4 regions of the Acidovorax radicis genome follow, and region 2 is predicted to be linked to each of the others. Evidence: predicted binding sites of a transcription regulator. Region 2 holds the regulator's gene; each other region holds the start of a gene.
The links. The regulator sigma-54, encoded in region 2, starts transcription at its own class of promoters, with help from an activator protein. The targets are predictions, from matches to a motif close to TGGCANGNAANCTGCTTT.

Region 1: KI609_RS01590 (ammonium transporter) is a predicted target of sigma-54. The motif match lies at 4,340-4,357, and genes of this name have one in related genera.
Region 3: nirB (nitrite reductase large subunit NirB) is a predicted target of sigma-54. The motif match lies at 5,534-5,551, and genes of this name have one in related genera.
Region 4: glnA (type I glutamate--ammonia ligase) is a predicted target of sigma-54. The motif match lies at 3,752-3,769, and genes of this name have one in related genera.

What each region holds. Positions count from the first base shown of each region.
Region 1 covers NZ_CP075184.1:359,647-367,133, reverse strand. The annotation lists gene KI609_RS01605 (MlaE family ABC transporter permease) at 1-396, opposite strand, end outside; gene KI609_RS01600 (GMC family oxidoreductase) at 674-2,353, shown strand; gene KI609_RS01595 (hypothetical protein) at 2,405-2,752, opposite strand; gene KI609_RS01590 (ammonium transporter) at 2,925-4,307, opposite strand; gene KI609_RS01585 (sulfite exporter TauE/SafE family protein) at 4,673-5,431, shown strand; gene KI609_RS01580 (ABC transporter substrate-binding protein) at 5,719-6,483, shown strand; gene KI609_RS01575 (amino acid ABC transporter permease) at 6,556-7,338, shown strand; gene KI609_RS01570 (amino acid ABC transporter ATP-binding protein) at 7,335-7,487, shown strand, end outside.
Region 2 covers NZ_CP075184.1:4,576,894-4,584,380, forward strand. The annotation lists gene KI609_RS20985 (THUMP domain-containing class I SAM-dependent RNA methyltransferase) at 1-322, opposite strand, end outside; gene KI609_RS20990 (acyl-CoA thioesterase) at 352-810, opposite strand; gene KI609_RS20995 (RNA polymerase factor sigma-54) at 945-2,540, opposite strand; gene lptB (LPS export ABC transporter ATP-binding protein) at 2,557-3,339, opposite strand; gene lptA (lipopolysaccharide transport periplasmic protein LptA) at 3,336-3,995, opposite strand; gene KI609_RS21010 (thiol:disulfide interchange protein DsbA/DsbL) at 4,293-4,949, opposite strand; gene KI609_RS21015 (SPOR domain-containing protein) at 5,084-5,740, opposite strand; gene argS (arginine--tRNA ligase) at 5,756-7,465, opposite strand.
Region 3 covers NZ_CP075184.1:3,077,224-3,084,710, reverse strand. The annotation lists gene purL (phosphoribosylformylglycinamidine synthase) at 1-1,939, shown strand, start outside; gene KI609_RS14055 (class I SAM-dependent methyltransferase) at 2,046-2,732, opposite strand; gene KI609_RS14050 (DUF808 domain-containing protein) at 3,010-4,008, shown strand; gene KI609_RS14045 (OmpW/AlkL family protein) at 4,132-4,722, shown strand; gene KI609_RS14040 (hypothetical protein) at 4,859-5,065, opposite strand; gene nirB (nitrite reductase large subunit NirB) at 5,787-7,487, shown strand, end outside.
Region 4 covers NZ_CP075184.1:1,872,734-1,880,220, reverse strand. The annotation lists gene ntrC (nitrogen regulation protein NR(I)) at 1-407, opposite strand, end outside; gene glnL (nitrogen regulation protein NR(II)) at 457-1,482, opposite strand; gene KI609_RS08590 (hypothetical protein) at 1,564-2,070, opposite strand; gene glnA (type I glutamate--ammonia ligase) at 2,287-3,702, opposite strand; gene KI609_RS08580 (competence/damage-inducible protein A) at 3,874-4,695, opposite strand; gene KI609_RS08575 (EI24 domain-containing protein) at 4,692-5,627, opposite strand; gene KI609_RS08570 (sterol desaturase family protein) at 5,662-6,678, opposite strand; gene KI609_RS08565 (polysaccharide deacetylase family protein) at 6,790-7,487, opposite strand, start outside.

The DNA.
Region 1 (7,487 bases), 780 kb from region 2:
AACCAGGTGGCGCGCGTGATCCACGGCATGCAACACCATCACCCCGAGATGATCGACTTGCGCCCCCAGCCGCCAGGGCTCGGGCGGCGGCGGCGCGGTGGTGAATTGCGCCACCCGCGACAGAATGCTGCGCTGGCTGTCTGTGCACTCAAGCCGCACTGGCCAGGCGTGCTGCCAGTGGCTCCAGAGCAGCTGGGCCCCTACATGGTCCAGCCACTCCAGCTCTCGCAGGTCCCAGCCCAAAGTGGGCGCCGCCGGATGCTCGCGCAACTGCTTCGACACGGCCCGCCAGTGCGCCTGTGTGCCCAGCTCGGCGGCGCCCCAGCGCCCACGCAGCTGCGCCCACGTCCCGGGGGGCGTATCGGTGTGCGCGATGCGAGGTGCGTGATCGGTCATGGGTGGGCAGCTGTGGCTGCCATAGAGCAATGAAAGAGGACGGGCAGCGTGCATGGTAGCGGAGCGCATCACGCCAACCCCGTAGGACATCGGCCCGCCAAACACAGGGCAGCCTGGAAGGCCATGTAATTATTATCAAATTGCCCTCTAGGGCAATAGCAACAAGCGCAAGCAGCTACCATATTTGTAGCAATAGGCACACACCCTATCGACAGGGGCCGAACGATCCGCACAATGGCCCACCGATACAACCCTTGCATTGCCTGCCACCCTGCCCATGAGCGACACCACGTTTGACACCATCATTATCGGCGGGGGCACTGCAGGCGCCTTGCTATCCAACCGCCTGAGCGCCGACGGCCGCCACCGGGTGCTGCTGATCGAGGCAGGCCGCAAGGACGACTATCACTGGATTCACATCCCCGTAGGCTATCTGTACTGCATCGGCAACCCGCGCACCGACTGGCTCTACAACACCGAACCCGATGCGGGGCTGAACGGCCGCACGCTGCGCTACCCGCGTGGCAAGACGCTGGGCGGCTGCAGCAGCATCAACGGCATGATCTACATGCGCGGCCAGGCCCGCGACTACGACCAGTGGGCCGAGCTGACCGGCGACGCCAGCTGGCGCTGGGACAACACCCTGCCCTACTTTCGCCGCCACGAGGACCACTGGCGCCTGGACCAGCCCGCGGGGGTCAACGAGAACTTCAAGCGCCTGCACGGCAACAAGGCCACGGGCAGCACCGGCGAGTGGCGCGTGGAGAAACAACGCCTGCGCTGGGACGTGCTCGATGCCTTTGCCCAGGCCGCGCAGCAGGCCGGCATCCCCGCCACCGACGACTTCAACAGCGGCACCAATGAAGGCGTGGGTTATTTCGAGGTCAACCAGAAAAACGGCTGGCGCTGGAACACGGCCAAGGCCTTTTTGCGCCCCACGTGCTACGGACGCCCCAACTTCGAGATGTGGACCAGCGCGCAGGCCGCCAAGCTGGTCGTAGAGACGCAGGCCGATGGCCGCAAGCGCTGCACCGGGGTGCAGGTGTGGGACGGCACAGAGATGGTCACGGCCAGCGCCACGGGCGAGGTCATCCTCTGCGCGGGTGCCGTCAATTCACCGCAGCTGCTGCAGCTGTCGGGCATTGGCCCGGCGGCGCTGCTGCGCCAGCATGGTGTGGACGTGGTGCACGACCTGCCCGGCGTGGGCGCCAATCTGCAGGACCACCTGCAGATCCGCGCCGTGTTCAAGGTGCAGGGGGTGCAGACGCTCAACACCATGGCCAACTCGCTGCTGGGCAAGGCCAAGATCGGTTTTGAATACGCCACCAAACGCAGCGGCCCCATGAGCATGGCCCCCTCCCAGTTGGGCGCGTTCACGCGCAGCAGTGCAGATCAGCTCCACCCCAACATCGAATACCACGTGCAGCCCCTGTCGCTGGACGCCTTTGGCGAGCCGCTGCACCGATTTCCGGCGTTCACCGCCAGCGTGTGCAACCTCAACCCCACGAGCCGGGGCACGGTGCACATCAAGAGCGCCGACTTCAAGGCCGCGCCCGCCATCGCGCCCAACTATCTCTCCACGCCCGAAGACCGCCAGGTGGCCGCCGACAGCCTGCGCGTGACGCGCCGCATCGCGGCCCAGCCCGCCCTGGCCAAATACCGGCCCGAGGAGTGGAAGCCCGGCGTGCAGTTTGAAAGCGACGAAGACCTGGCCCGCCTGGCTGGCGACATTGCCACCACCATCTTCCACCCCGTGGGCACCACCAAGATGGGGCGCGACGAGGACCCGATGGCGGTGCTCGACGCTCAGATGCGCGTGCGCGGCATTGCCGGCCTGCGGGTGGTGGACGCAGGCGCCATGCCGACCATCACCAGCGGCAACACCAATTCGCCAACCCTCATGCTGGCCGAGAAAGCCGCTGAGTGGATCCTGCAGGCGCGCAAAACGGCACTCTGACGCCCTCCCCAAGAGCCTACGCCGGGCAAGGGCCCGTGGGTGGTGCCGACTTCACCGGATGCCACCCACGTAGCGCGGCAGCTCTGGCGCGGGCTGCGGCGGGCTGGGCGGGGGTGGCGGTGGTTCCATGTGCTGGCGCACGGCCTGCGTTACCACGTCCTTCATCGGGCGGTGTGGTGCAACGGTTGGTGCGGCATGGATGGCGTGGTCCAGGCGGTCGGCCCACTCGGCCAACTCGGGCACGGCGTCTTCCCGGGCACGCTGGCGCGCAAACCGCACAATCTCCAGCGCATAGTCGGCGTTGACTGCCATCCATTCGGTATCGGTCACACGCCCCGTCTTGCGGCGCAGCAACACATGCAAATGGGCCGCAATGGCGAGCTTGTCGGAATCGGACATCGTGGGGCTCCTTACTGCATTTCAGTCATCCATTGCGCTGCGCACCGATCGCTGGGCATGACACTGACACTGGCGCTGCCCAGGCCAGAGCCCCCGTGGAACTGGCTTTGCCAAGCCACGGGTGGTGTCCCCTCCAGGGAGCAGCCGCGAAGCGGCTCTGGGGGGCTTGCATCTATCCGCCCAGGCGTTCGCGGTGCTGGGCAATGTCGAGCCCGGTCTGCTCGCTCTGCGGGTCTACACGCAATCCCATCGCAAAGTTGATAAGCCACAGCAAAAGGGCCGTCACCACCAGGCTGTAGGCCATCACGGCACCCACACCGATGGCCTGGGTCAGCAAACTGCCCGGCCCCCCTCCCACCGTCTTGTTGGCCAGCACGCCCGTGAGCAGCGAGCCCACAATGCCACCGATGCCATGCACACCAAAAACGTCCAGCGAGTCATCCACCCGCAGCAGCCGCTTGAGCCCCGTGGCGCCCCAGTAGCACGCCAGCCCGGCCACCAGCCCAATCACCACCGCAGAGCGCAGCGTGACAAAACCCGCAGCCGGTGTGATGGCCACCAGCCCCGCCACCAGACCAGAGCACAGCCCCAGCAAGGACGGGCGGCCCCGCACCACCCATTCGCCCAGCATCCACGACAAGGCACCTGCCGCTGCCGCCAGGTGCGTCACCGCCATCGCCAGACCGGCGCGCCCGTCCGCCGCCACGGCAGAGCCGGCGTTGAAGCCAAACCAGCCCACCCACAGCATGCCGGCGCCCGCCATAGTGAGCCCCAGGTTGTAGGGTTCGAAGGGCTCGCGACCATAGCCCGTGCGGCGGCCCAGGAACCAGGCGCACACCAGCCCGGCCACGCCCGCATTCACATGCACCACCGAGCCCCCGGCAAAGTCGAGCGCACCCATCTGGGCGAGCCAGCCGCCGGGCTCCCACACCCAATGCGCCACGGGGGCATAGACCAGCAGGCTCCACAGACCAATGAAGATAAGCATGGCGGAAAACCGCATGCGCTCGACCAACGCGCCCACCAGCAGCGCGGCGGTGATGATGGCGAACGTGAGCTGGAACATGGCGTACACCGACTCGGGGATGTGCGGTGCCACATGGCTCACGGCCAGCTTGCCGCCTGCCAGATCGAAGTCGAGCCCCGTGAACCCTGCGCGCTCCCAGCCGCCCAGCCACGCGCTGCTTGGCGTAAAAGCCAGCGAATACCCCGCCGCAAACCACAACAGACTGACCAGTGCAGCGATGGCCACCACGCTCGCCATGGTATTGAGCACGTTCTTCTTTCGCACCATACCGGCATAAAACAGGGCAATGCCCGGCAGCGTCATCAACAGCACCAAGGCGGTGGACGTCAACATCCATGCGGTATCGGCCGCGCTCACGGTGTCCTGGGCCACCAGCGTGGGGCGCTTCAGTGGCGCCGCAGCGGCTGTCGCCACCGCCTGGGGGGCAGGGTTCGCCGTGGCCTGCGGCGCTGTCTGGGCCATTGCACTGGCGTACAACCCGAGACTCAACCAGACAATTGCCATCAACCGGTGCATGAATGCCCGCATATATGCTGCCTTTCGCAAATTGTTACAAGCGCGTTGCACGAGCCATGCCAACCAACGCCCCCCGATTCGGGGCAAAAGCAGCTACGGACGCCCTGCAAAGGGGGTCGGGAAACCACCAATGCACCAGCGAAGTGCAGCCGTTAAAGTCACGTCACTCGAAAGCGCGCTCCGGTGTGCCAAAGCGAGGGGCCCGAGGAGACATCTTCTAATCAACTACCAAAATTCAAACACCCAATGAGGTGTGACTTTTTTCCAGGCGCTGGCGATCCCAGCGCCTTTTTCTTGCCTGTTATCTGCGCATTCGGTACCCAACGCCCCGCCAAATGCTCCTCAATCGATAGCTAGCAAGGTGCGACAATCCTGCGATGGAATGGATTTTTATCACCTTGGCCTCGCTGCTCGCAGGTTTTGTGGATGCAATTGTGGGTGGGGGCGGACTGGTGATGGTCCCAGCTCTTTTTGCAGCGTTTCCGGCCGCGCCACCGGCCACGCTGCTGGGAACCAACAAGGCCGCCTCGGTGTGGGGCACGGCGATGGCCACGTGGCAATACAGCCGACGGGTCCACGTTCGTTGGACCGCCATGCTGCCAGCGGCGGGCGCAGGGTTTGTGGGCTCATTTGCTGGCGCATGGGCGGTCACGATCATGTCCGCCGACTTTCTACGCAAGCTGCTGCCGCTGGTGCTGCTGGGCGTGCTGGCCTACACCCTGGCCAAGAAAGAACTGGGCCGGCACCACACTCCCCGCTTCGCAGGCCGCCAGGAGGTCCTCGTCGCCAGCCTGGTGGGTGTGACCATCGGGTTTTATGACGGCTTCTTCGGGCCTGGTACGGGCAGTTTTTTCGTTTTTCTTTTTGTGCGCCTGCTGGGTTACGACTTTCTCAATGCCTCGGCATCGGCCAAGCTGCTCAACTGCGCCACCAATATTGCGGCCATCTTGCTGTTCGCGGCCAAGGGGCATGTGTGGTGGCACTTTGCCGTGACGCTGGCCATCGCCAATGTGGTGGGCAGCCTGCTGGGCACCCACCTGGCACTCAAGCATGGCACCGGGTTCGTGCGGGGCATCTTCGTCGTGGTGGTGAGCGCCCTCATCTTGAAAACGGGCTATGACGCTTTTTTGCGGTGAAGCGCAGGTCAGCGGTGTGCAAAGGCCGGTGCGGAGCACATGGCTCTATTCACTGGTGTTGTCCCACTCGGTGAAACCCCTCTAAACCTGTTGTGATTTGGCACACAAAATGCAGCTTGGAGCCATCAACTGCGCCAAGTGAAAATTCCGCATATTTATAATCGTTACCACTTGATGACGGCAGGATTCGCCATTTGCGATGACCGCATCAACAAACCCCGCCTCCGGCCGGCTTACCCGCCTGCCGGTTTTTTTGTACCTGAGATACCCCCGACAGGACGTTTTCCATGAAATTGTTCAAGGTTGCCGCCACCGCCCTCGCGCTTTGCGCCGCATTCGCCGTTCAGGCCCGGTCCGTGGAAGAGATCAAAAAAGACGGCAAGATCGTCATCGCAACAGAGGGCCAGTTTGCACCCTTCAATTTTTTCCAGGGCACCAAGCTGACCGGGTTTGAAGTTGAAGTGGCAGAAGCCGTGGTCAAGAAAATGGGTGTAAAGCTGGAATGGAAAACGCTGGGCTTTGACGCCCTGCTGACCGGCCTGGCACAAGACCGCTGGGACGTTGTCATCGCCTCGCACGGCGTGACCGAAGAGCGCTCCAAGGCCGTCACGTTCGCCGCGCCCCACTACTGTTCGGGTGGCATCATTGTCGCGCTGGACCCCAAAATCCGCACCGCCGCTGACCTGACAGGCAAGACCGTGGCCGTACAGACCGGCACCAGCTACCTGCAAAACGTGCAGAAGCTCACCGGTGTGAAGGACGTGAAGAACTTCCCGCAAGACACCGACGCGCAGCGTGCCCTCATCTCCAAACGCGTGGACGCCTGGGTGAGCGACAAGTTTGTTGCCAAGGAAGCCGCCGCCAAGAACGCCAAGGCGGGCTTCAAGCTGGGCGACATGTTGTTCGTTGAGCGCATCGCTCCTGCAGTGACCAAGGGCAACACCGGTCTGGCTGAGGCCTGGAACAAGGCCTTCGACGAGGTCCTGGCCGATGGCAGCTATGCCGCCATCTCCAAGAAGTATTTCAACGAAGACGTGCGCTGCGCGAAATAACCTGACCTAGAAGGACCTTCCGGCGCCCGTGGCCCTCCTTGACGGAAGGCCACGGGCGCCGGCCTCATTTCCATGCTGACCGCAATCTGGCCCCCACAGTGGAGCCGCCAGCAACGCAGCAATGCCACGCTGGTGACAGCCCTTGTGCTGATGGTGCTCGCGCTGGCCCTGCTCGGCTGGCTGCTCTCGTTCTTCCCCGATCCCATCGGCCCCAATGCCCAGGCTTTCTCCGACGGCGCTCGCACCACTCTGTGGCTCACGCTGACGAGTGGCAGCGTCGGCCTGGTGCTGGGCACGGCCGCCGCACTGGCTCGCACCGCCCGCTGGATCGGGTTGCGCTGGATCGCCAGCTTCTACATCTGGGCCATCCGCGGTACGCCACTGCTGGTGCAGATTCTGTTCGTCTATTTCGCGCTGCCGGTGCTGGTGCCTGGCGCCAATCTGCCCGATTTCGCGGCCGCTGTGGTGGCCCTGGGACTGAATGTCGGCGCCTACAACGCCGAAGCGGTGCGCGCAGGCCTGCTGGCGGTGCCCCGTGGTCAGACCGAAGCCGCCAGAGCCCTGGGTCTGGGGCGCATGTCGGTCTTCATGGATGTGGTGTTTCCGCAGGCATTCAAGATCTCGCTGCCCCCGCTGGTCAGCAACTTCGTGGCGCTGCTCAAGGATTCTTCGCTGGCCTACGCCATCGGCGTGGTGGAGCTGACCAATGTGGGCAACCGCATTCAGTCGGCCACATTTCAGCCCATCGCCACGCTCACGACCGTGGCCGTGACCTATCTGCTGCTGACCACCTTGGTCACCCAGATATCGAATGCCGTCGAGTACCGCTTTGACGTGGAAGGGCGCAACCAATGAGTGCACCTACCCCATTTATTGTGGCCGATCGGGTCTGCAAAGCGTTCGGTGCCCACCAGGTGCTGCGCGAGGTCTCCACCGTGTTCAACACGGGCGAGGTCACGGTGATCATTGGTGCGTCGGGCTCCGGCAAGAGCACGCTGCTGCGT
Region 2 (7,487 bases):
GCAGCGGGCTGTGCTGCGCCGTCACTTCGACCTTGAAGGTCTGGCGCGTGGTGAACCAGATCTCCCAGGCCACATCGCTCGCGGCGGCATACAGGTCGTTCTCGGAACGGTACGGGCGGTGCGCCAGCTGCACCAGCACGCGCTGGGCCAGGCGGCTGTGCAGGTTCAGCAGCAGCGCATCGCGCCATGAGGCCTTCAGCAGCACACCGCCGCGGCCCATGAGCAGGTCTTGCCCCGTGAGGCCGGTGATGGCGTGTACTTCGTCGGCCAGGTAGCTCTCGACGCCGGCGGCGCAGGGGAGGAAAAGTTGGAGTTGGTTCATAAGACGGGATGCAAGGATACGCGCATCGTTCAAAGGGCGGCAGGGGTGCCGCCGGACGCCGCACGCTGCAGCAGCAATTGGTGAATGGAGTCGGGAATAGGCGCCACCTTGCGGCCGGCCCTGCCGATGAAAACGATGCCAATCTTGCCGCGCGCCACCTCGCGGCGCCGGGACTTTTCAGTCATTCGGAACACGAGATCGAAACCATAACGGTTGAAATCCGATGGGGTCATCTCCACACACATCGTCTCGCCATGAAAGCCCTCGGACTTGTACTGCGCCACGATGTCGCCCACCACAATGGACAAACCACCCACGTCGGCCTCAGGGTAACCCAGCGACTGGAAAAACCGCACGCGCGCTTCGGACACGAGGCTCAGCAGTTGCGCGTTGTCCAGATGCCCGCCTTGGTTGACGTGGCTGATGTAGATCTGCATTTCGGTGGCAAAACCGAAGTGCGAATGGAGGTCAAAAACGATGCGTGCCATGGGCGGTGTCAGAGGGAAAACGTACGGGGATACAGGGCCAGCTCGTTAGGTGCGGCACTGGCGCCACTTGGCCGAGTGCTGCGCACTTGTAACGTGCGCCGCGCCTTCATGCGCGCCGCCCTGAAAGAAATCGGCTACAGCGCCTTGCGCAGATTGGCTGGCGCAATTTTGAGCGCCTCGCGGTATTTGGCCACGGTGCGGCGCGCGCATTCAATGCCCTGCTCCTTGAGCATTTCGGCGATCTGGCTGTCGGACAATGGTTTGGTGGGGCTCTCGGCCGCCACGAACTGCTTGATGAGCGCGCGCACGGCGGTGCTCGATGCATTGCCACCGGTCTCGGTGCCCAGGCCCGATCCGAAGAAATATTTCAGCTCGTAGGTGCCAATCGGCGTGGCCATGTATTTGGCGGTGGTGACGCGGCTGATGGTGGATTCGTGCAGGCCCAACTCATCGGCAATGTCGCGCAGCACCAGGGGGCGCATGGCCAGCTCACCGTGGGTGAAAAAGTTCTTTTGCCGCTCGACGATCGCGCGCGACACACGCAAGATGGTGTCAAAGCGCTGCTGGATGTTCTTGATGAACCAGCGCGCCTCCTGCAGCCGCTGCTGCATGCCCTGATGGCCCTCGCCGCCCTTGTGGCCGCGCAGGGCGCCAGCGTAGATGTCGTGCACGCGCAGGCGCGGCATTACGTCGGGGTTGAGGCTGACGATGAAGTTGTGCTGACCATCGCGCCCATTGGCACGCCCGGCTTTGCGCACAATGACGTCGGGCACGATGATGTTGCGCTCCACATCCACGAACCTGCGCCCGGGGCGGGGCTCCAGCCGCGCGATCAGGGCCATGGCGGCGCGTGTGCGCTCCTCGCCATCGCCACACAGCTGGGTGAGGCGGCGGATGTCGCGGCGGGCCAGCATCTCCAGCGGCTGCTGGCAGATGCGCAGCGCGGTCTGCACGGTGTCGGGGTCGGCATCACCGTCGCCGTCTTCTCCGCGGGCCAATGCGTTGAGCTGCAGCGTGAGGCATTCGGCGAGGTTGCGAGCGCCCACCCCCGTGGGTTCGAGGCTTTGCAGCAGGCGCTGGGCCACGGTAAATCGGTGCACCAGCTCTTCGATCTGTGCCAGATCATCGGGACCGGCCAGGCTGATGGCGAGCTCTTCGAGTGAATCTTCAAGATAGCCGTCGTCGGTGAGCGACTCGATGAGAAACCTCAGCGCGGCGCGGTCGATCTCGGACAGGCGCAGCGCCAGCGCCTGGCGATGCAAGAAGGCCGTCAGCGACTCGTGTGAGCGGGCCAGCTCGGTGGCGTCGGCCTCGTCGCCTTCGGAGTCGTTGCGATTGCGGGCGGGCGCATCGCCGCCCCATTCGGCGTCGTTGGGAGCCATTTCCACGGTGCCGTCGCCGTTCCAGTCGGGTTCTTCAGCGCCGCCGCCTGAAGATTCAGCATCATTTTGGCCCTCAGCGCTTGTGGTGATTGCGCTAGCAGCTCCTAAATAAAGAGCATCATCGGCGCTGTAGTCGTCGGCCTGCGCAGGCGTGTCGGCCGCGTCCAGGCCAAACTCTTCGCGCGGTGCCTCTTCGTCCGTGCGGTCCAGAAAGGGGTTTTCGTCGAGCATCTGCTCGACCTCTTGCGACAGTTCAAGCGTGGACAACTGCAGCAGCCGAATGGACTGCTGGAGCTGGGGTGTCAGTGCAAGGTGCTGCGAAACGCGCAGCGAGAGACCAGGCTTCATTGCGTGAGGACCATGCTCACATGCGGAAATGTTCGCCGAGGTAAACGCGCCGCACCTCGGGGTTGTCCACGATCTCTGACGGTGTGCCCTGGGCCAGCACGCTGCCATCACTGATGATGAAGGCGTGGTCGCAAATGCCCAGCGTCTCGCGCACGTTGTGGTCAGTGATGAGCACCCCGATGCCGCGCGCCTTGAGAAAGCCGATGATGCGCTGGATCTCGATCACGGCAATGGGGTCGATACCGGCGAAGGGTTCGTCCAGCAGGATAAAACGCGGCTGCGTGGCCAGGGCGCGCGCAATCTCGACACGCCGGCGTTCGCCACCGGACAAGGCCAGCGCGGAGGAGTCGCGCAGGTGCTCCACGCGCAGTTCCTGCAGCAATGCGGTGAGGCGCTCTTCGATCACCGCACGCGCCAGAGGCTTGCCGTTGTCGTCATGCTGCAACTCCAGCACGGCGCGCACGTTCTCTTGCACCGACAGCTTTCTGAAGATGGACGCCTCTTGGGGCAGATACGACAGCCCCAGGCGAGACCGGCGGTGGATAGGCATGTCAGCCACCGAGTGCCCATCGATGCGGATGTCGCCGGCATCGCTGCGCACCAGCCCGACGATCATGTAAAACGACGTGGTCTTGCCAGCGCCGTTGGGGCCGAGCAACCCGACAACTTCGCCTTTTTGCACGACCAGCGACACGTCCTTGACCACCTTGCGGCTGCCATATGACTTGGCAAGATGCTGCACTTCCAGGCGACTGCCCGGCCGGGAGTCAGCGCCGGACACCTCAGGCCGCGCGCTCACTTGGCGCCGCCGCTGAGGCTGTTGCTCGGCCGCAACCCCGGGCCCGACGAGGGTGCTGCGGGCGAAGGGGCGGCAGCACCGGGCGGCGGATCCTTGGGCGCGAGCACTGCGCGTACGCGGCTGCCAGGGGTGGGCACATCACCGGCTGCATTGGTGGAGCGGGTACGCTGGCCGTCCACTGTAAACACGTCCGTGAGGTTGTTGTAGACGATCACGGCACCGGTGATCTCATCGCTGAGCGCGGAGCCCCGGTAGCGGCGCAATTCGGCGCGGGTGATGAAACGCACGTTGTCGGCCTTGCCGTCGTATTCGATGGTTTCGCTTTCTCCCTCGATGAACTCATCGGGGGCGCCCGGCAACGTGTCGCGCTTCTGGCGGAAAAACGCGCGTTTACCCGCTTCTGCCGTGACCACGCCGTACTGGTAACCGTCAGCGTCCTGGCGCACATCCAGCCGCGCACCGCGCAGCACGATGGAACCCTTGGTCATGACCACGCGGCCCGTGAACACGCTGGTCTGCTTGAGCTCATCGTGGCGCAGGGCATCCGCCTCGATGTTCATGGGCTTGGCGCGGTCGGCCTTTTCGGCATGGACGGCACCATGGACACCGGCCAAGGCCGTGAGCAGGAGGATCGGGAGGAGGCTGCGATTTTTCATAGGGCACGAATCTTGCAGTCATTGTAGCCACCAAGGGCACCCACCGTGCAATAAAAGCCCCCCATTCACCACAGAGCATCTTGCGTGCACAAAGCGGCAGGGGCTCGTCACCGCCGGGAGGGGTATAAAAAACAAAATGTTCCCGCGCTGAACAGCGTACCCCCGCCCGAAGGGGCCGCTTTTTTTGTTTTTTGTCTTGGAGTGGCCCGGCCACAAAAAAGCCCGCGCGAGCGAGCAGTTTTGAGGGGGTATGTAGCCGCCACAGGTTGCAACGCCTGCGTGCGGCCACTGGAACATTCAGCCTTTGCGGGCCGTCGCAGCCAAGGATTCCACCACCTGCAGCACGGTCTGCATGCTGCCCGCCATGGTGCCGTCGGTGTAGTACTTGCCCGCCACACCCATGGACGGAACGCCTTCCACCCCATAGGCATCCTGCAACTGGGAAGCGCGGCGCACCTGGTTGGACACGCTGAAGGAGTTGTAGACCTCCTTGAACTTGGCAACATCCAGGCCCTGCTTGCCGATCCAGGCAAAGATTTCATCATCCTTGGCAAGTTTTTGCTTTTCCACATGGATCGCACGGAACACTTTGACGTGGACATCGTCAAGCTTGCCCATGCCTTCGAGGGCGTAATACAACTTTTGTTGTGGCACAAAGCTGGCATTGAACGCCACAGGGACGCGGCGGATGGCCAGGTCCTTAGGGGCTGTTTTCACCCAGGCATCCAGCGTGGGTTCAAAAGCGTTGCAGTGGGGGCAGCTGTACCAGAAGAACTCGATTACATCGACCTTGCCAGCAGGCGCCTCGGGTGCCACGGGCTTGTCGAGCCGCTTGTAGTCTTTACCCTCTTTGAACTGGCGGGCCTGGGCCAACGCCGCAGGGGCCATGGGCAGCGTCAGGGCAGAAGCGGCAACCGCAGAGGCGGTAGACAAAGAAAACTCACGGCGTTTCATGAAAAAGACTCTCCTGGTTCAGTATGGGGAATGTGAGCCATGCCCACGCAAAAAGTTCAGACCTCACCAACACACGCCCGGCCCAGGCATTGACAACGCGGTGGAAGCAACCGGGCCATTGATTGGCTGGCGCGCTAGCGCTGCACGCGCACCAGCGCAGACTCTACCCCGGCAGTGACAAGTTTGTCTTTGAGCTGCTCGGCGTCGTCACGCTTGGTAAAGGGGCCTACACGCACGCGAAACACGGGCCGGCCATTTTGCTCACGCTCGCTCACACGGGCCTCCCACCCCAGCATCGCCAGCTTGGCGCGTTGCGCATCGGCGTCGGGCTGGGTGCGAAACGCACCGGCCTGCACAAAATAGTCAAACGGGTCCACATTGCCCTTGGCCGCAGCCTTGGCCACGGCCAGATCGCCCAGCGGGTCTGCGCCCGGTTTGCTCTCGGCTTTGGCGGCTTCAGGCTTGCTGGCGGCCGGCTTGGGAGCCACTGGCGCGACAGCAACGTTACCAGGCGCGGGCGCCGACGCCACACCAGCCACGGCGGGCGTGGCGGCGGGCGCTGGGGTCACGGGCCGCGCGGGGTTTTTGCCATAGAGCGGGGCGTTGGGGTCCCAGTTCTTGTTTTTCTGGGATTCCGCGGCATCCATGTCGACACCCCGGCCATTGCCCTTGTTGAGGAAGGGCACGGGCACCTTGGTCACGTAGACCGCCACGGCCAAAGCGGCTCCCAGGCCCACAATGACACCGACGATGAAGCCGATGACGGTCCCGCCTGTCTGTTGCTTTTTCATAATCTAAGTTATTGCTCACATTCTGGCTGGGGCTGAAACTCCCAGCACGGCCAAACCATTGTGCAATACCTGCGCCGTGGCGGCGACAAGGGCCAGACGCGCGCGCTTGACGATTTCATCGTCCACCAGGATGCGCTCAGCGTCGTAATAGCTGTGGTAGCTGGCGGCCAGATCGCGCAGGTAGAAAGTCACATCGTGCGGTGCTTCACCGTCGGCCGCGGCCGTGAGCATTTCGGGGTACTTGGCCAGTTGCAGCATCAGCGCCTGGGCTTGGGGGCCCTCGAGGGCCGACAGATCCACATCCTTGAGCGACGCCACATCGCCGCCACCGGCTTCTTGCCAGGCGCGCAGCACCGAGCAGATGCGCGCATGCGCGTATTGCACGTAATACACCGGGTTGTCGTTGTTCTGCGCCACGGCCAGGTCCACGTCGAAGGTGTACTCGGTATCGGGCTTGCGGCTGAGCAAAAAGAAACGCACAGCGTCCTTGCTGGTCCATTCGATCAGGTCGCGCAGCGTGACGTAGCTGCCCGCGCGCTTGCTGATCTTGACCTCTTCGCCGCCCTTGACCACGCGCACCATGGTGTGCAGCACGTAGTCGGGGTAACCCTGCGGGATGCCCACATCGGCCGCCTGCAGGCCGGCGCGCACACGGGCGATGGTGCCGTGGTGGTCGGTGCCCTGGATGTTCACCACCTTGGTAAAGCCACGCTCCCACTTGGCGATGTGGTAGGCCACGTCGGGCACGAAGTAGGTGTAGGTGCCGTCCTGCTTGCGCATGACGCGGTCCTTGTCGTCGCCGTAGTCGGTGCTCTTGAGCCACAGCGCGCCGTCCTGCTCGTAGGTCTTGCCATTGGCGATGAGCTTGTTCACCGTGGCCTCGACACGGCCGCTCGTGTACAGGCTGGACTCGAGGTAGTACTCGTCAAACTTCAGGTTGAAGGCCTGCAGGTCCTTGTCCTGCTCGTTGCGCAGGTAGGCCACGGCAAATTGGCGGATCGATTCGAGGTCTTGCACGTCGCCACTGGCGGTGAACTCGCGGTCGTCGGCCTTGACGGTCTTTTTGGCGAGGAAGTCGTTGGCGATGTCCTGGATGTAGTCGCCGTTATAGAACGCCTTGCTCGCAGGGTTCTCTGGGTCGATGGGCCAGCATTCGTCACCAGGCTTGAAGCCCTTGGCGCGCAGCTGGGTGCTGTTGGTCAGCGTCTGGATCTGCACGCCCGCGTCGTTGTAATAGAACTCGCGGTGCACCTTCCAGCCCTGGGTGGCAAAGAGATTGCAGATGGCATCGCCCAGCGCAGCCTGGCGGCCGTGGCCCACATGCAGGGGGCCCGTGGGGTTGGCCGAGACGAATTCGACCAGCACCTGCCGGCCATTGCCAGCCTGGTGGCCAAAACGCTCACCAGCGGCCAGCACCTCGCGCACCACTTCCTGCTTGGCAGCGGGCTGGAGACGGATGTTCAGAAAACCCGGCCCGGCAATGTCGATGGCCTGCACCCAGCGCGCAAAGGCAGGTGTGGCCTCCAGCGCCGCCTTGAGCTGCTCACCCAGCGCACGCGGGTTGAGCTTGAGCGGCTTGGCCAGCTGCATGGCGGCGGTGCACGCAAAGTCGCCATGGGCGGCCACCTTGGGCGATTCAAAAGCGGCGCGCGCAGCGGCGCCGGGAGACAGTTTTTCCAGCTCGCCGGCGAGCGCCGCGAGCAATTCCAGTTTGACGGAGAGCATGTGCGGATTCTACGGGTCGGCC
Region 3 (7,487 bases), 1.5 Mb from region 2:
GACGCTGGCCGACTACAAGGGCTTTGCGGGTGAAGCCATGAGCATGGGCGAACGCACGCCGCTGGCCGCCATCAACGCGCCAGCCTCGGGCCGCATGGCGGTGGCCGAGGCCATCACCAACCTGCTGGCTGCGCCCATCGAACTGCCGCGTGTGAAGCTGTCGGCCAACTGGATGGCCGCCTGTGGCGAGCCTGGCGAAGACGCTGCGTTGTATGAAACCGTGAAGGCCGTGGGCATGGAGCTGTGTCCTGCCCTGGGCATCAGCATTCCGGTGGGCAAGGATTCGCTGTCCATGCGCACGCAGTGGAGCGAAGGCGCTGACAAGAAGAAGGTCACCTCGCCCGTCAGCCTGATCGTGAGCGCGTTTGCATCGCTTGCCGACGTGCGCGGCACGCTCACGCCCCAGCTCGACGCTACCGAGGCCGACACCACGCTGGTGCTGATCGACTTGGGGCATGGAAAGAACCGCATGGGCGGCAGCATCCTGGGCCAGACGCTGGAGCAAAGCGGCGATGTGGTGCCCGATGTGGATGATCCAAAGGATTTGGTCAACCTCGTGAACGCCGTGAACGCACTGCGCGCCAAGGGCCAGATCCTGGCGTACCACGACCGCAGCGATGGCGGCCTGTTGGCGGCGGCTGCAGAGATGGCCTTTGCGGGCCATGTGGGCGTGGCGCTGAATGTGGACATGCTGGTCACCGAAGGCGATGGCATCAGTGACAGCCGTATGGAAACCGGTGACGCCAAGAATTGGGCGCAACAGGTCAGCGCCCGCCGCGAAGAACTCACCCTCAAGGCCCTGTTTAACGAAGAACTGGGCGTGGTGCTGCAGGTGCGCACGGCAGAGCGCAACGATGTGATGCAGGTGCTGCGCGAGCACGGCCTGTCCCGGTTCAGTCACTTCGTGGGCAAGACGCGCCCTGTGTCATCCACGATCGATGCTGGCAAGGGCGAGCTGCAGGTCTGGCGCGATGCCAAGGCCGTGTTCAGCGCCCCGTTGGCCGACCTGCACCAGGTGTGGGACGCGGTGAGCTGGAAGATCTGTCAGCAGCGCGACAACCCTGCCAATGCCGATGCCGAACATGCCGCAGCGGGCGAGCCGACGGACCCCGGCATGCATGTGCACCTCACCTTCGATGCCAAGGACAACGTGGCCGCGCCGTTCTTGAACCTTGCCAAACCCAAGGTCGCCATCCTGCGCGAGCAGGGTGTGAACTCGCACATCGAAATGGCCTACGCCTTCACCGAAGCGGGCTTCGAGGCGTATGACGTGCACATGACCGACCTGCAGACCGGCCGCGTCAAGCTCGAAGACTTCAAGGGCGTGGTCGCCTGCGGTGGCTTCAGCTATGGCGACACGCTGGGCGCAGGCATCGGCTGGGCACGCTCCATCACCTTCAACCCCGTGCTGGCCGCACAGTTCCAGGGCTTCTTTGGCCGCGCGGACACGTTCGGTCTGGGCGTTTGCAATGGCTGCCAGATGTTTGCCGAGCTGGCCGACATCATCCCCGGCGCGCAAGACTGGCCGCGCTTCACCACCAACCAGAGCGAGCGCTTCGAGGCCCGCCTGTCGTTGGTGGAAGTGCTCGAATCCCCCAGCCTGTTCCTGCAAGGCATGGCGGGCAGCCGCCTGCCGATTGCCGTGGCGCACGGCGAGGGCTACACGAACTTCAAGTACCGGGGCAATGCCGATAAGGCGATTGCCGCCATGCGCTACGTGGACAACCACGGCCGCGCTACCGAGCAGTATCCGTTCAACCCCAACGGCAGCGCGGGCGGCCTCACGGCGGTGACCACGGCCGACGGCCGCTTCACGGCCATGATGCCGCACCCCGAGCGCGTGTTCCGCAACGTGCAGATGAGCTGGACCAGCGAGGACAAGGCCGAGTACAGCGCCTGGATGCGCATCTGGCGCAACGCCCGCAAGTGGGTGGGTTGATCGGCGCCTGACCCACCGCCCGCGGGTGGTCAGCGCACTTTGAAAAAGCTGGGCCGTTGTGGCCTGGCTTTTTTGCTTTTGGAGCGCGTCGGACCTTTTGAGGTACTCAATTGAGCACCGGGCGCTGGTACACCAGCAGGCGGCCCTTGTAGGCGGGCCTGTTGTCGAGTGCAGGGTGGTCCAGGCGTTCTTCGATCACCTCGAACCGGTGTACCGCCATCTGTTTGTGAAAGGTGGAGCGGTTGCCCCGGTTGGGGTCCACGATCCATATCTGAGCGCCGCTACCGGCATGGCGGTCCAGAAAGGTGGCCAGTGACGCACGGGCATCGCGTTCATACAGCACGTCGCTGCCCATGATGAGATCGAATTCGCCTTGCACCGCACCTGCTGGCAGTGCTGCGTCTGCCCCCCATTGGCCGGTGCGGTATTTGAGGGGCGGCAAGCCATTCAGGCGCAGGTTTTCCAGCAGAAAATCCGGGGCCAGCGGGTGGCAGTCGCTGGCGGTGATGTCCATTCCGCGGCGATGGCATACCAAGCTCGCCAGCCCCAACCCGCAGCCAATCTCCAGAACCCGCTCACCTGCCTGCAACGGACGGGTTGCCATGCGGGTGGCCAGCTGGGCTCCGGACGGCCACAGCAGCCCGAACAGCGGCCAGGCGGCAGACGAAATGCCCAGCGCTTCGGCGATCCCTTGGGGGTCAGAGAACTGCTGCTTGTCTAGCAGAGAGCGGATGATCAGGTCGGCGGCGCCAACGATGGAGATGTCTTCTTGCTTGGTCAGATAGCCGGGCATGGCCTGGGCGTCAAGTCCCTGCAAGAGCGAACTCTCAAAGGTCTGCGCGATAGTGGGTGAGGGCGCAAGTATGCGCCCCCTGGTCTTCGTGTTGCGCACCGCCCTTCGCCCCCTGTGTGGCGGGTGACGGCAACGCGCAAGATCCGGGGCCTATAAACAGCAGAGGTTTTGACCTACGCTGTCGAGGTTGCAGGCGTTGCTATAGTCCAGCGCTCAAAGGCGCTCTCGCCGCCATCGTCTGCCCCACTTTCTCCCTCTTCTAAAAAGGAACCCGCCCATGGCTGCTGGCAGCTTGCTTGCCCTGTTGGACGATATCGCAACCATCTTGGACGATGTGGCTTTGATGACCAAGGTGGCCGCCAAAAAGAGTGTCGCCATGGCTGATGATGTCTCGGTGATGACCAAGGTGGCCGCCCAGAAAACAGCCGGGGTTCTGGGTGACGACCTCGCACTCAATGCCCAGCAAGTGACGGGCGTACGCGCTGAACGCGAAATACCCGTGGTGTGGGCGGTGGCAAAGGGGTCGCTCCTCAACAAAGCCATTCTGGTCCCCGCCGCGCTGTTGATCAGTGCCTTTGCGCCCTGGGGCGTGACGCCTTTGCTGATGATCGGTGGTGCCTTTCTGTGTTTTGAAGGCTTTGAAAAAGTGGCGCACAAACTGCTGCATGCAGAGCATGAAGTCGCCGCCGAGCACGAAAGCCATGCCAAGGCCAATGCCAACCCGGCGGTGGATTTGGTGGCCTTCGAGAAAGACAAGGTCAAGGGCGCGGTGCGCACCGACTTCATCCTGTCGGCAGAAATCATTGCCATCACCTTGGGCACGGTGGCCGATGCATCCTTTGCCGAGCAAGTGGCGGTGCTGTCGGGTATCGCGATCATCATGACCTTGGGTGTGTATGGCCTGGTAGCCGGCATCGTCAAGCTCGACGACCTGGGCTTGTGGCTCATCAACAAAAGCAGCCGTGCAGCCCGCACGGTGGGGGAAGGCATCCTGCGGGCAGCCCCTTGGCTGATGAAGGCCTTGTCGATTGCTGGCACGGCCGCGATGTTCCTCGTTGGGGGCGGAATTTTGGTGCATGGCATACCGGCCCTTCACCATCTGGTGGAGGGCGCTGGTGCCGCTGCTGCGCAGGTGGTTTCCGGGTTTTGGGCATCGCTGGTGAGCGTGCTTGTGCCAAATCTCCTGAACGCCGTGGTGGGTATCGTTGCTGGTGGCTTGGTGCTGGTGGGTGTCAAGCTGGTGCAGCGCATCCGTGGCAAGTCGTTGGCACCTTGATATATGTCATACCCGGAGCCAAGGGTAAGTACGGAGGTTTGACTTAAGGCAAGGCCCCCGGGAGGGCGCAGCGGTTCAATGCATGCACGGGGGTCGTCCCCGTCCAACCGATGCGAAATCAATATGAAAAAGAATCTCCTGGCGGTAGCAATTTTGTGTGTGTGTTCCTCGGGTGCAGTGCTGGCGCAACAAGCTGAGGGCCCCTGGATGGTCCGCGCACGCGCGGTGCACCTGGACAGTGCCAACAAGGACAGCACATCACTGGGGCTGTCGATCAACAACAAGACGATCCCCGAAGTGGACGTCACGTATTTTTTCAACAAGAACATCGCAGCCGAATTGGTTCTCACGGTGCCACAAAAGCACACGCTGAGCGCAGGTGGCACGGCGATCGGCACCCTCAAGCATTTGCCGCCTTCGCTGCTGGTGCAATACCACTTTGACACCGCTGGTTTTAAGCCCTACGTGGGCGCAGGTTTGAACTACACGCGTTTCTCAAGCGTGAACCTGCCCGCAGGTGTTGACATTGATCGCAACAGCGTGGGTGCTGCGCTGCAGGTTGGTGTGGATATTCCGCTGGCCAAAAATCTGTATCTGAATTTCGACGTGAAGAAGGTCTTCATCAAAACCGATGTGTCGGCTGGCGGTGTGCAGTTGGGCACTTTCAAGGTGGACCCTGTTCTGGTGGGCGTGGGTCTGGGCTGGCGCTTCTGATCGGGCAGGGGCCCACCAGGCCCCTGCGTGATTGGTAGAGCGAGTTATTCAAGGGGAAAAGGGGTTGGCGTTTGCGCCAGCCCTTTTTTTTGTCCATGGGGCCGACACCTTGGAGCAAGGCATTGGCCAACTGCTGTCAAGCAGGTTTTGCGGGGTCTGGTTTGTGTGCCTCCACAAAACCCAACGCCTTGAGTTCGTCCTCGCTGAGGTGCAACTCCGTCAACTCGGGCTGCCGGGCTTCCACGGTGCGCCGCCGCTCAAAGCTGGTTGGGGGGCCATCTTCTGTCTCTCGGCGGTCTTTGCCGCTGCGGCGGTCGGCCGATTCCCTGCGTTCGGTGCTCATGGTGATCCATCCGTATTTAAAAGTTGGTGTGTCGTAGGGCCTTGTCTTTAAGGCGCGGCCTGCCCCATTGCCCGAACCGTGGCAAAGCGCCGACTGCAGTACACCCAGTCTGCCCGACTCGGGCGTGATTGCAAACCAAAAAAGATCATTCCCGTCGCGGGAATGATCTGCGCCTATTGCCGGTGGCACGTTGTAGCGTTGTGCGCTCCAGGCCGTGCCGCCGCAGGCGGTATGTCGCGCTCGTTGCCCAGCCTTTCCGACGGCCATCCAATTTGCGGGGCAACGCAGAACGACGGTGCCTGGCCCGCGCTACCCGGCCAGCGGCGCGCAATTCCCCAATTTGGTGACGGCGGTCGCACTGCATTGATGCACATCATCCGTGACGCAGATGCTCGCGTGTCCGTATCTGCCCATGGCGCAGGTCAACGCGACCAGTACGCGTCCATGCATCTGCATGGGTCGGCATATCGGCACAGATTTTGCTGAACATGGTGAAGTCTGTCAGTGAAGCTGCTTTCAGACCGGTTGAAATTCTCCGCTAACGATGGCGGAACCCCAAACGAACGGTGGAGCTTTGAGCTTGCCGTTGGGTTGTTCCATTCTCGGCAGGCGCTATGCGCTGCGGTGAGATGTGTTGCGACAGGTCGCCCTGGGTGGCAGGCCACGCAAGCATCCCGCCTCGGCATTTTGCGGCGCACGGACCATCGCAGGAAGAGAAAACATGAAGATCGTTCTTATTGGCCATGGAATGGTCGGTCACAAATTTCTGGAAAGCCTGGCGGAAACCGGGTTGTCCGATCTGGACGTGACGGTATTGTGTGAAGAGCCCAGGCCCGCTTATGACCGGGTTCATCTGTCGGCGTTTTTCAGTGGGACCACTGCTGAGGATCTCTCTCTGGTGGAGGAGGGTTTTTTTGAGCGTACGGGGTTTTCTCTTCGTCTGGCAACACGCGCTGCCTCCATAGACAGGCGCATCCGCACCGTGACGACGGTCACCGGCGAGGTCTTTGCTTACGACAAACTGGTATTGGCGACAGGGTCCAGCCCATTCGTTCCACAGGTGCCCGGCCGCGACCGGCCGCATTGTTTTGTGTACCGAACGATCGAGGATCTGGAGGCCATGAAGGCGAGCGGCGCAAAGTCGGCGTCGGGTGTGGTGGTCGGTGGCGGCCTGCTCGGGCTTGAGTGCGCAAAAGCCTTGCGGGACATGGGCCTTGAAACCCATGTGGTCGAGTTTGCTCCGCGGTTGATGGCGGTGCAGGTGGATGAAGGGGGCGGGCGCATGCTGTGCTCCAAGATCGAGGCGCTAGGGGTGCAGGTGCATACGGGCCGCAACACCCAAGAGATCACGGACGGCGCTCGGGCACGCCACCGCATGAAGTTTGCGGACGACTCTTACCTCGAAACCGACATGATTGTTTTTTCAGCGGGAATACGTCCTCGCGATGAACTGGCACGCCAGTGTGTGCTGGCTATCGGTCCACGCGGCGGCGTTGCGATTGACAACACATGCCGCACCAGCGATCACCATGTGTATGCCATTGGCGAGTGCGCATCCTGGAGCGAGCAAACCTTTGGTCTGGTTGCTCCCGGTTACGACATGGCTCGCGTGGCGGCCCGCCATATCGCGGGGGATGTCGAGGCGTCTTTTGCGGGTGCTGATCTGAGCACCAAACTGAAGCTGATGGGGGTGGACGTTGCCAGCATCGGCGACGCCCATGGCCGCACGCCGCACAGCCGTGCTTGTCAGTATGTGGATGAGCGGCGCCAGGTCTACAAGAAGATCGTCGTTAGTGAGGACGGTAAAAAACTTCTGGGCGCTGTGTTGATTGGCGATGCGGCTGAATACGGCACGCTGCTGCAGATGGTGATCCACGGCATTACGTTGCCTGCTGAGCCTGAGTTCCTGATACTGCCTTCGAGTGATGGCAACGCCAGGCCCGGCTTGGGGGTGGACGTTTTGCCTGACACGGCGCAGATATGTTCTTGCAACAACGTGACCAAAGGCGCGATTTGTGCCGCTGTGGGCGACGGTGTTACCACCATGGCGGGCATCAAAGCCTGCAACAAGGCCGGCGCCACCTGCGGCGGCTGTGTACCGTTGGTCACCCAGGTCATGAAGATGGAAATGGCCCGCCTCGGCATGGCGGTCAATAACCATGTGTGCGAGCATTTTGCGCATTCGCGCCAGGAGATTTACCACCTGGTGCGCGTGGGCAACATCCGCAGTTTTGAACAACTGCTGGCCCAGCATGGCAAGGGCTTGGGCTGCGACGTCTGCAAACCCGTGGCTGCCAGTGTTTTTGCATCCTGTTGGAACGAATTCGTGCTGAAGAAGGACCTCGCCAGTCTTCAGGACAGCAACGACTACTACCTGGGCAACATTCAAAAAGATGGCACCTATTCGGTGGTGCCGCGCATG
Region 4 (7,487 bases), 2.3 Mb from region 2:
ACTTCGGTGACTTCCTCGCGCTGGCTTTCCTCCACCGCGCGGCGGATCAGTTCGACCGCTTTGGGCAAGTCAAAAGGCTTGGGCAGGTATTCAAACGCTCCGCGCTGAAACGCCGACACCGCACTGTCCAGATCGGAATAGGCCGTCATGATAATGACGGGCAGACCGGGCTGCAGCTCGCGCACCTTCTCGAGCAACTGCAGGCCCGAGCCACCAGGCATGCGAATGTCGCTCACCAGCACTTGGGGGCTTTGGCGCGCTGGGTCTCCGGCGGTGATGTCGGCAAGGGCATCCAGCACTTCGCGGGGGTGGGTGAAGCTGCGGGTGGGCAGGTTTTCACGGGCCAGTGCCTTCTCCAGGACGAAGCGGATCGAGGGGTCGTCATCCACTAACCAGATCGGCTTCATATTTTTCTAACCTTCCCTGTGGTTGTATGTCAGGGACCGTCGTGCGCTTTTAAGGCAAGGGGATCAGGATTCGAAAGTCGGTGCGACCCGGTACGCTGTCGCATTCGATCAACCCGTGGTGGCGCTGCACGAAGGTTTGTGCCAACGTAAGCCCCAGCCCCGATCCACCGTCCCGACCCGATACCAGAGGGTAAAAAATACGCTCCTTGATGGCATCGGGCACGCCCGGTCCGTTGTCGATGACATGCAATTCCAGTGCCAGCCGGTAGCGCTGGCGACCAAACGTTACTTGTCGGGCGACACGGGTGCGCAACGTGATCACCGCGTCTCCGGCCGCAATGCGGTCAGACAGCGCCAGCGCGGCGTTTTGCACAATGTTGAGCAGGGCCTGGATGAGCTGGGCGCGGTCGCCGCGGAACTCCGGGATCGACGTGTCGTAGTCGCGCTGCACCTTGAGGCCCTGCGGGTACTCCACCAACACCAGAGAGCGCACACGTTCACACACCTCGTGGATATTGACGTCGCCCACCAGATGGGGGTGCCGGTGCGGAGCCAGCAACCGGTCAACCAGGCTTTGCAGGCGATCGGCCTCATGGATGATGACCTGCGTGTATTCGTGAAGCTCTCGGCTCTCCAGCTCCATCTCCAGCAGCTGCGCGGCGCCACGGATTCCACCCAGCGGGTTCTTGATCTCATGGGCCAGATTGCGGATCAGCTCCTTGTTGGCCGCAGCCTGGTCGCGCAGACGCTCTTCACGATCTTGCCGCGCCTGCTGCTCCAGCGGCCACAGCTCCACCAGAATCTCGCCCACCTGCTCTGCGTCGGCCACGCTCACGTGCACCGGCACTGGCTCCTGGTGCAGGCGCTTGAGGCTGGTTTCGTAACGCAGCGCGGCAAAGTCTTTGCCACGTGCGCCCGCAAGCGCCGTCTGCAGCAGCGCGGGGTCGGTAAAAAAGCCGGAGAAGTCAGCCCCTTCCAGCGTGCGCCGCGACAGGCCCAGCGTGTTCTCCAGCGCGGCATTGGCAAACTGCACGGCACCGTCGCTGGCTCGCAACACGGCCACCAGGGTGGACATCAGATCAAGCGAATGAAACCGCCCGGAGCCTGGCCTGGACGGTGCAAGGGGTGGAGAAGAGCTCACACGCAGCAGCGCTGGTTAATTGGCAGCGGCGGCAGGCAGTCGTGCCAGCTCGCGCTTGATGCCTGCGACGTCGCTCTCACTGCGGGCCAGGCTCGCCTTGAGCTCGGCAGTCCGATCCATGTATTGCTGCGGGTTGCGCAGATCCAGCGCATTGCGTTGAGGCGCACCGTTGTTGTATTCCTTCGCCAGTTCTGCGTACCGCGCTTCGGCCTTGCGCAATTCAGACTCCAGAATGGCCCGTGCATCGGAGTCACGGGCTTTTTGGTCACTGTTGCTCACGCGGGGGGCCGTGGAAGGCGAAGTGGCAGCGGCGCCGCCACTGGCAGCTGGGGCCGCACCGGACGCAGGGCGATTGCCCTGCAAAACCGTGACGTTTCCGCCTTCAACCAGTTTGCAGCCGCGCTCCTTGGACTGGCTGGCGTTGTTGGTGTATTCGTTGCCACAGCGGTAGATGCGGTCTTGCGCCAGGGCTGCGGGAACGGAAGAGACGATGAGTAGCAGGGTGATGAGCGTGTATTTCATTCAGGTTCCTCGCATTGACATGCCGGGGACAGGAGAGTATCTCCGAATCCCCCCACATCTCCAACGCAACAACGGCCGACCTTGCCAGGGGCGTTGTAAAGGTAATGAGGCAACACGGGCCCATGAGGTTCCGCAGGAGATCGCTCTATAGACAACGCTCCATAAAAAAAGGCGGCTTGCGCCGCCTTTCCAACGTAATGACCTGCAGGCAGGCAATTACAGCGAGTAATACATATCGTATTCAACGGGATGAGGTGCCATGCGGAAACGCGTGACTTCACCCATCTTGAGCTCGATGTATGCGTCGAGCATGGCGTCAGAGAACACACCACCCTTGGTCAGGAAGCTGCGGTCCTTGTCGAGATATTCCAGCGCCTGGTCCAGGCTGTGGCATACGGTAGGCACCAGCTTGTCTTCTTCGGGCGGCAGATGGTACAGGTCCTTCGTGGCGGCTTCGCCGGGATGGATCTTGTTTTCCACGCCATCAAGGCCGGCCATCATCAGCGCCGAGAAGCACAGGTATGGGTTGGCCGATGGATCGGGGAAGCGCGCTTCGATGCGGCGGCCCTTGGGGTTGGCGACGTAAGGAATGCGGATCGAGGCCGAGCGGTTGCGGGCCGAGTAGGCCAGCTTCACCGGGGCTTCATAGCCAGGCACCAGACGCTTGTACGAATTGGTACCGGGGTTGGTGATGGCGTTCAGGGCACGTGCGTGCTTGATGATGCCGCCGATGTAGTACAGCGCGAAGTCCGACAGGCCCGCATAGCCGTCGCCAGCGAACAGGTTCTTGCCGTCTTTCCAGATGGACTGGTGCACGTGCATACCGGAGCCGTTGTCGCCAGCGTAGGGCTTGGGCATGAAGGTGGCGGTTTTGCCGTAGGCGTTGGCCACGTTCCAGACCACGTACTTCAGCACCTGCGTCCAGTCAGCTCGCTCGACCAGCGTGCTGAAACGCGTGCCGATTTCGTTTTGGCCAGCGCCCGCCACTTCGTGGTGGAACACTTCGACGGGGATGCCCAGGGATTCGAGAATCAGGGACATCTCGGCGCGCATGTCTTGCGTGCTGTCGACGGGAGGCACGGGAAAGTAGCCGCCCTTGACGGTGGGACGGTGGCCACGGTTGCCGCCTTCGAGCTTGGCGCCCGAGTTCCAGGGGGCTTCGTACTCTTCGATCTCGAACATGACCTTGCCGGGCTCGTTGGACCAGCGCACGCCGTCGAAGATAAAGAATTCAGGCTCTGGGCCGAAGTAGGCCGTGTCGCCCAGGCCAGAGGCCTTGAGGTAGGCTTCAGCGCGCTTGGCGATGGAGCGTGGATCGCGGTCGTAGGCCTTGCCATCGCCAGGCTCGATCACGTCGCACTGCAGGAACAGCGTGGTTTCTTCAAAGAACGGATCGAGGTTGGCCGTGTTGGGGTCGGGCATGAGCTGCATGTCCGACGCTTCAATGCCCTTCCAGCCAGCCACGGAAGAACCGTCAAACGCGTGGCCCGAAGTGAACTTGTCTTCGTCGAAGTGAGACACAGGCACGGTAACGTGCTGTTCTTTGCCCCGGGTATCGGTAAAACGGAAGTCAACGAACTTGACTTCGTTCTCCTTCACCATCTTCATCACATCGGAAACGGTCTTGGCCATCAGGTTCTCCTGGGTAAAGCGCTTGTTGAAAAAAGAGTTTGAATAAACAAAAGCAGTTTGCGTGCCAGCCCGGTGCATCAACCGCACTACGAAAGGGCACTACGAACTAGGCGACGACACGGAACTCCGTCAATGCACCAAAGCAGTGCAAACCATTGTGCGAGGCATACATCAAAGATTTCGCACCAATTCAGGGCCAAGCTGCGCACCAAATTTGTGCAATCCATCTTTGAGTTGCTGCCAGGCGGCTGGGACAGCCGATGCCGGGCCTTTGACGCCTAGCTCAATATGCCGCCCGTATTGTGGATGATCCACGCTGGGCAAACTGAATACACGCACCTGTGGATGTTTGGTTTCGATGCGCTGCATGAGCGGTGTCAAAGCAGCCTCCATGGCGCCGTACACCACCACGGATTGTTCGGTTTGCGGCGTGCGATTGAAATGGTCGGCGTAACGGTGGTCCAGCACCCATTCGATCATGGGCCACGCCATTACAGGGAAACCTGGCACAAAGTGCACGGCCCCGGCACCGACGCCATTACAGCTGAAGCCCGGAATCTTGTTGTAGGGATTGGGGATGATGCGGGCACCTGCAGGGAACATCCCCATATTGAGGCGGTGGATGTTGTCAGGACGATCTGCCTCATAGGGGACACCCTGCTCACGCGCGACATCCCGCATTCGCTCGCGAATCAATACCTCGGCTTCGGCATGAAGCTCCAAGTCGCTGCCCAAGGCGCGCGCCGCACATTGCCTTGTATGGTCGTCGGGCGTGGCGCCAATGCCTCCACACGAGAACACCACATCGCCTGAAGCAAAGGCCCGTTGCAGCGTGGACGTGATCCTATCCGGGTTGTCGCCCACATAGTCTGCATATGCCAATGCCAGACCGCGTCCTGAGAGGAGTTCAATCACTTTGGGCAGGTGTTTGTCTGCGCGTTTGCCAGACAGTATTTCATCGCCCACGATGATGAGGCCGAAGGTTGGGGTCATGGCGTTGGGGCTCCGCTTGCGGGGAATTCGGATGAAGGCGCGACCACAGGGCTTTCCGCGCTGGCCAGTGCAGGGTTGTCAGGGCTGCCCATATGGTAATGGGGCCCTGGTGCAGCGGCAACACCAACACCAGTGGAAGTCTCAGCCCGGAGGCGCTGCAAAGCAGCCAGCCCATAGTGCGTGAACCAAAGCGACGAAAACGCGAAAACCAGGGTGTATATCCAGATGGCTAACGGCACAAGAACAAAAAACGCTGCGGCAAACACCACACCAGACGCCCACACCACGCTGGGTGCGGCACCCAGATAGCCCGTCAGAATGCCGATGCCCAGCAGACTGGCGCGATGGCGGCGAAATATCTCCCGCCGCTCGTCTTTGCTGGCATGCTCCGCCAGCGCATCAAAGGCCATCACACGGTAGGTCAGCCACCCCCAGATCAATGGCGGCAACACAAGCACCAGGGGCGGCACCAGCCACAGCGGGACAGACACGACAAGCGCCACCAACGCCAGCAATGTGGAGCCCAGCGACCAGGCCACGCTGGCCACAAACGAACCACCCTTCTTGCGCTCCAGATTCGGGAAGCGGCGATTGGCCACCAGGGACACCAACGCCGGTGTCATCAACACCGCCACCAACAATAACGAGACCACCACAAGCACCGGTGCCACCGCCAGCACGACCATCAGGGGAGCCATCACCGAAGTCACGTCCCCCAGCCCCCATCCCTGCAGCCAGCTCCAGATGCTGGCCAGCAGCGCCGACGACTCCAGCAACGAATGCATGAAGCGCACCGCCGCATCCCAGTAGAAATGCCCCAATCCAAGAGCCAATGCCGCCATCAGCAGCAGCGGCAGCAGTGACAACGCCATCACGCGTGGCCGCATGCAATAGGCGGCCGCGCGCCAGAAAGAATCAAAAAGTAAGCCCATTGGCGCAAGCATACCCTGAGCGCTCTGCGTGGCTTCAGGCCTTGCCAAACAACCGCAAAACCCCCAGCCACTGCTGGGACCAGAAGCCCTGCCCGTAGTCCCGCAATGGGCCGTCGGCGGCGGCGGGCTCGACCTGGTCGCGCACGCCCGTAGCGTCATAACGCAGCTCAAAATTGGCCGTGTGCATCAGCATGTCCCACCAAGGAAACAGCACACCAAAATTGTGACCACCGAGCACCACACGCGTTCCGGGAGACTGCGCATCGGCAGAGGCTACCTTGACGGTTTCATGGCCTATGCCAATGCTGTGGTGCCGCCGGTGAAAACGCGGGCTGATCCACAACCGCTCGCCCCATCGACCAAACCACATGCGCACATTGGCATGCTGAAAGCTTTCGCTGAGCTGGGTGATGGCCACGATGGCAATGAACTGCCCCGGTGCGACCCCGATGACCTGGGCCACCGCAACAAGGATCGCATCCCGAATCACGTCATCCAGCAGGTGGTTGCGGTTGTCGCTCCACATGGTCATCTGTTGCTGGGCATGGTGCAAAGAATGCAGGCGCCACCACCATTCAAAATGGTGCTGTCCCCGGTGAATCCAGTAATTCACGAAATCAAACACCACCAAATAGAGCAGCAAGCTGACCCAGCCTATATCGGTGACTCCGGGCCAAAGACCGTCCATATGGAACGTGCTGATTCCAGCAACCCGTAGCGAACCAAACAACCGGTCTGCCAATGGGTCGACCGTGAAAAAAAGTGCCAGCCGAAACAGACCCAACCGATGAATGAGGGTGTAGAGAATATCCGTGCGAATCGTCGCCCGGTCTGTGATGGGTTCCACCGGCCACAGGCGTTGCAGCGGTCCGATCACCACCACAATCACCACCAACTGCAGCACCCCCACCAGAAGCCAGCCAGCGGCTTCGTAGCCGTTTTCCAGCAGACTGGCCAAACCCATCGAAAACATCAGCGGCTGCAGCAGATTTTCAAAAAACCATTGCTGCACACCATCAAAACAACTGCCGAGCCATCCAAGCCATCCCATTGCGCAACCCTTCCAAACCCGTCCACCGCTATCCGCCGGGCACGGCCCGAGGTAGCCCCAATAGATATTCCCGCCGCACTCGCATCTGCAACCCGTCAGGAGGTTGCCATGTCAACGCCCCACGCGCTTGGCAAAATCAGGATGCTCGCGCAAGGTACGAAAGCAAAAGCCCTGCTGTTTGAGCCCGGCAATCAAAGGCTCCAGCACTGCGGGCGCCCATGGATCCCTGCGAGACCAGATTCCCAGATGGGCCAGCAAAATATCGCCGCTGCGTATATCACGCAACGCCTTTTGCAAGAGGGTTTCATTGCTTGCCGTCTCGCTCGGCAGTTCGTCACCCAGAAACCCGGCAGGCGACCAACCCACATGCGTGAATCCGCAGGCCTGCGCACTCTCCAGCAGGAGGGGGGATGTTTTTCCACCAGGTGCACGAAACAGCGGCAATGGCACCTTGCCCGTCACCACCTGGAGGCGATCCGAAGCACGGCGAATTTCCTCGCAATACTCAGGCGCAGACATCACAAAGGTCTGGCCCTCCCGGGCTCCTGCCGTCGGACGCACTCGAAATGAAGGCGGCCGGGTCTTACCAAAGTCCGCTCGCCAATAGGTGTGGTTCCAGGTGTGCGACGCAAACTCGTGCCCCTCTGCGGCCCGGGCGCGCCACCACGGGGCCCAATAATCCCCGAGACTGCCATCACCTAGCTTGGTGCGTTCATTCGCCGCAAAGAAAGTCACCTTCACTTGTTGGCGCTTGAGCACATCAGCCACCAGCGGTGCGATCTCCATGTGGCCGGTATCAAACGTCAGAT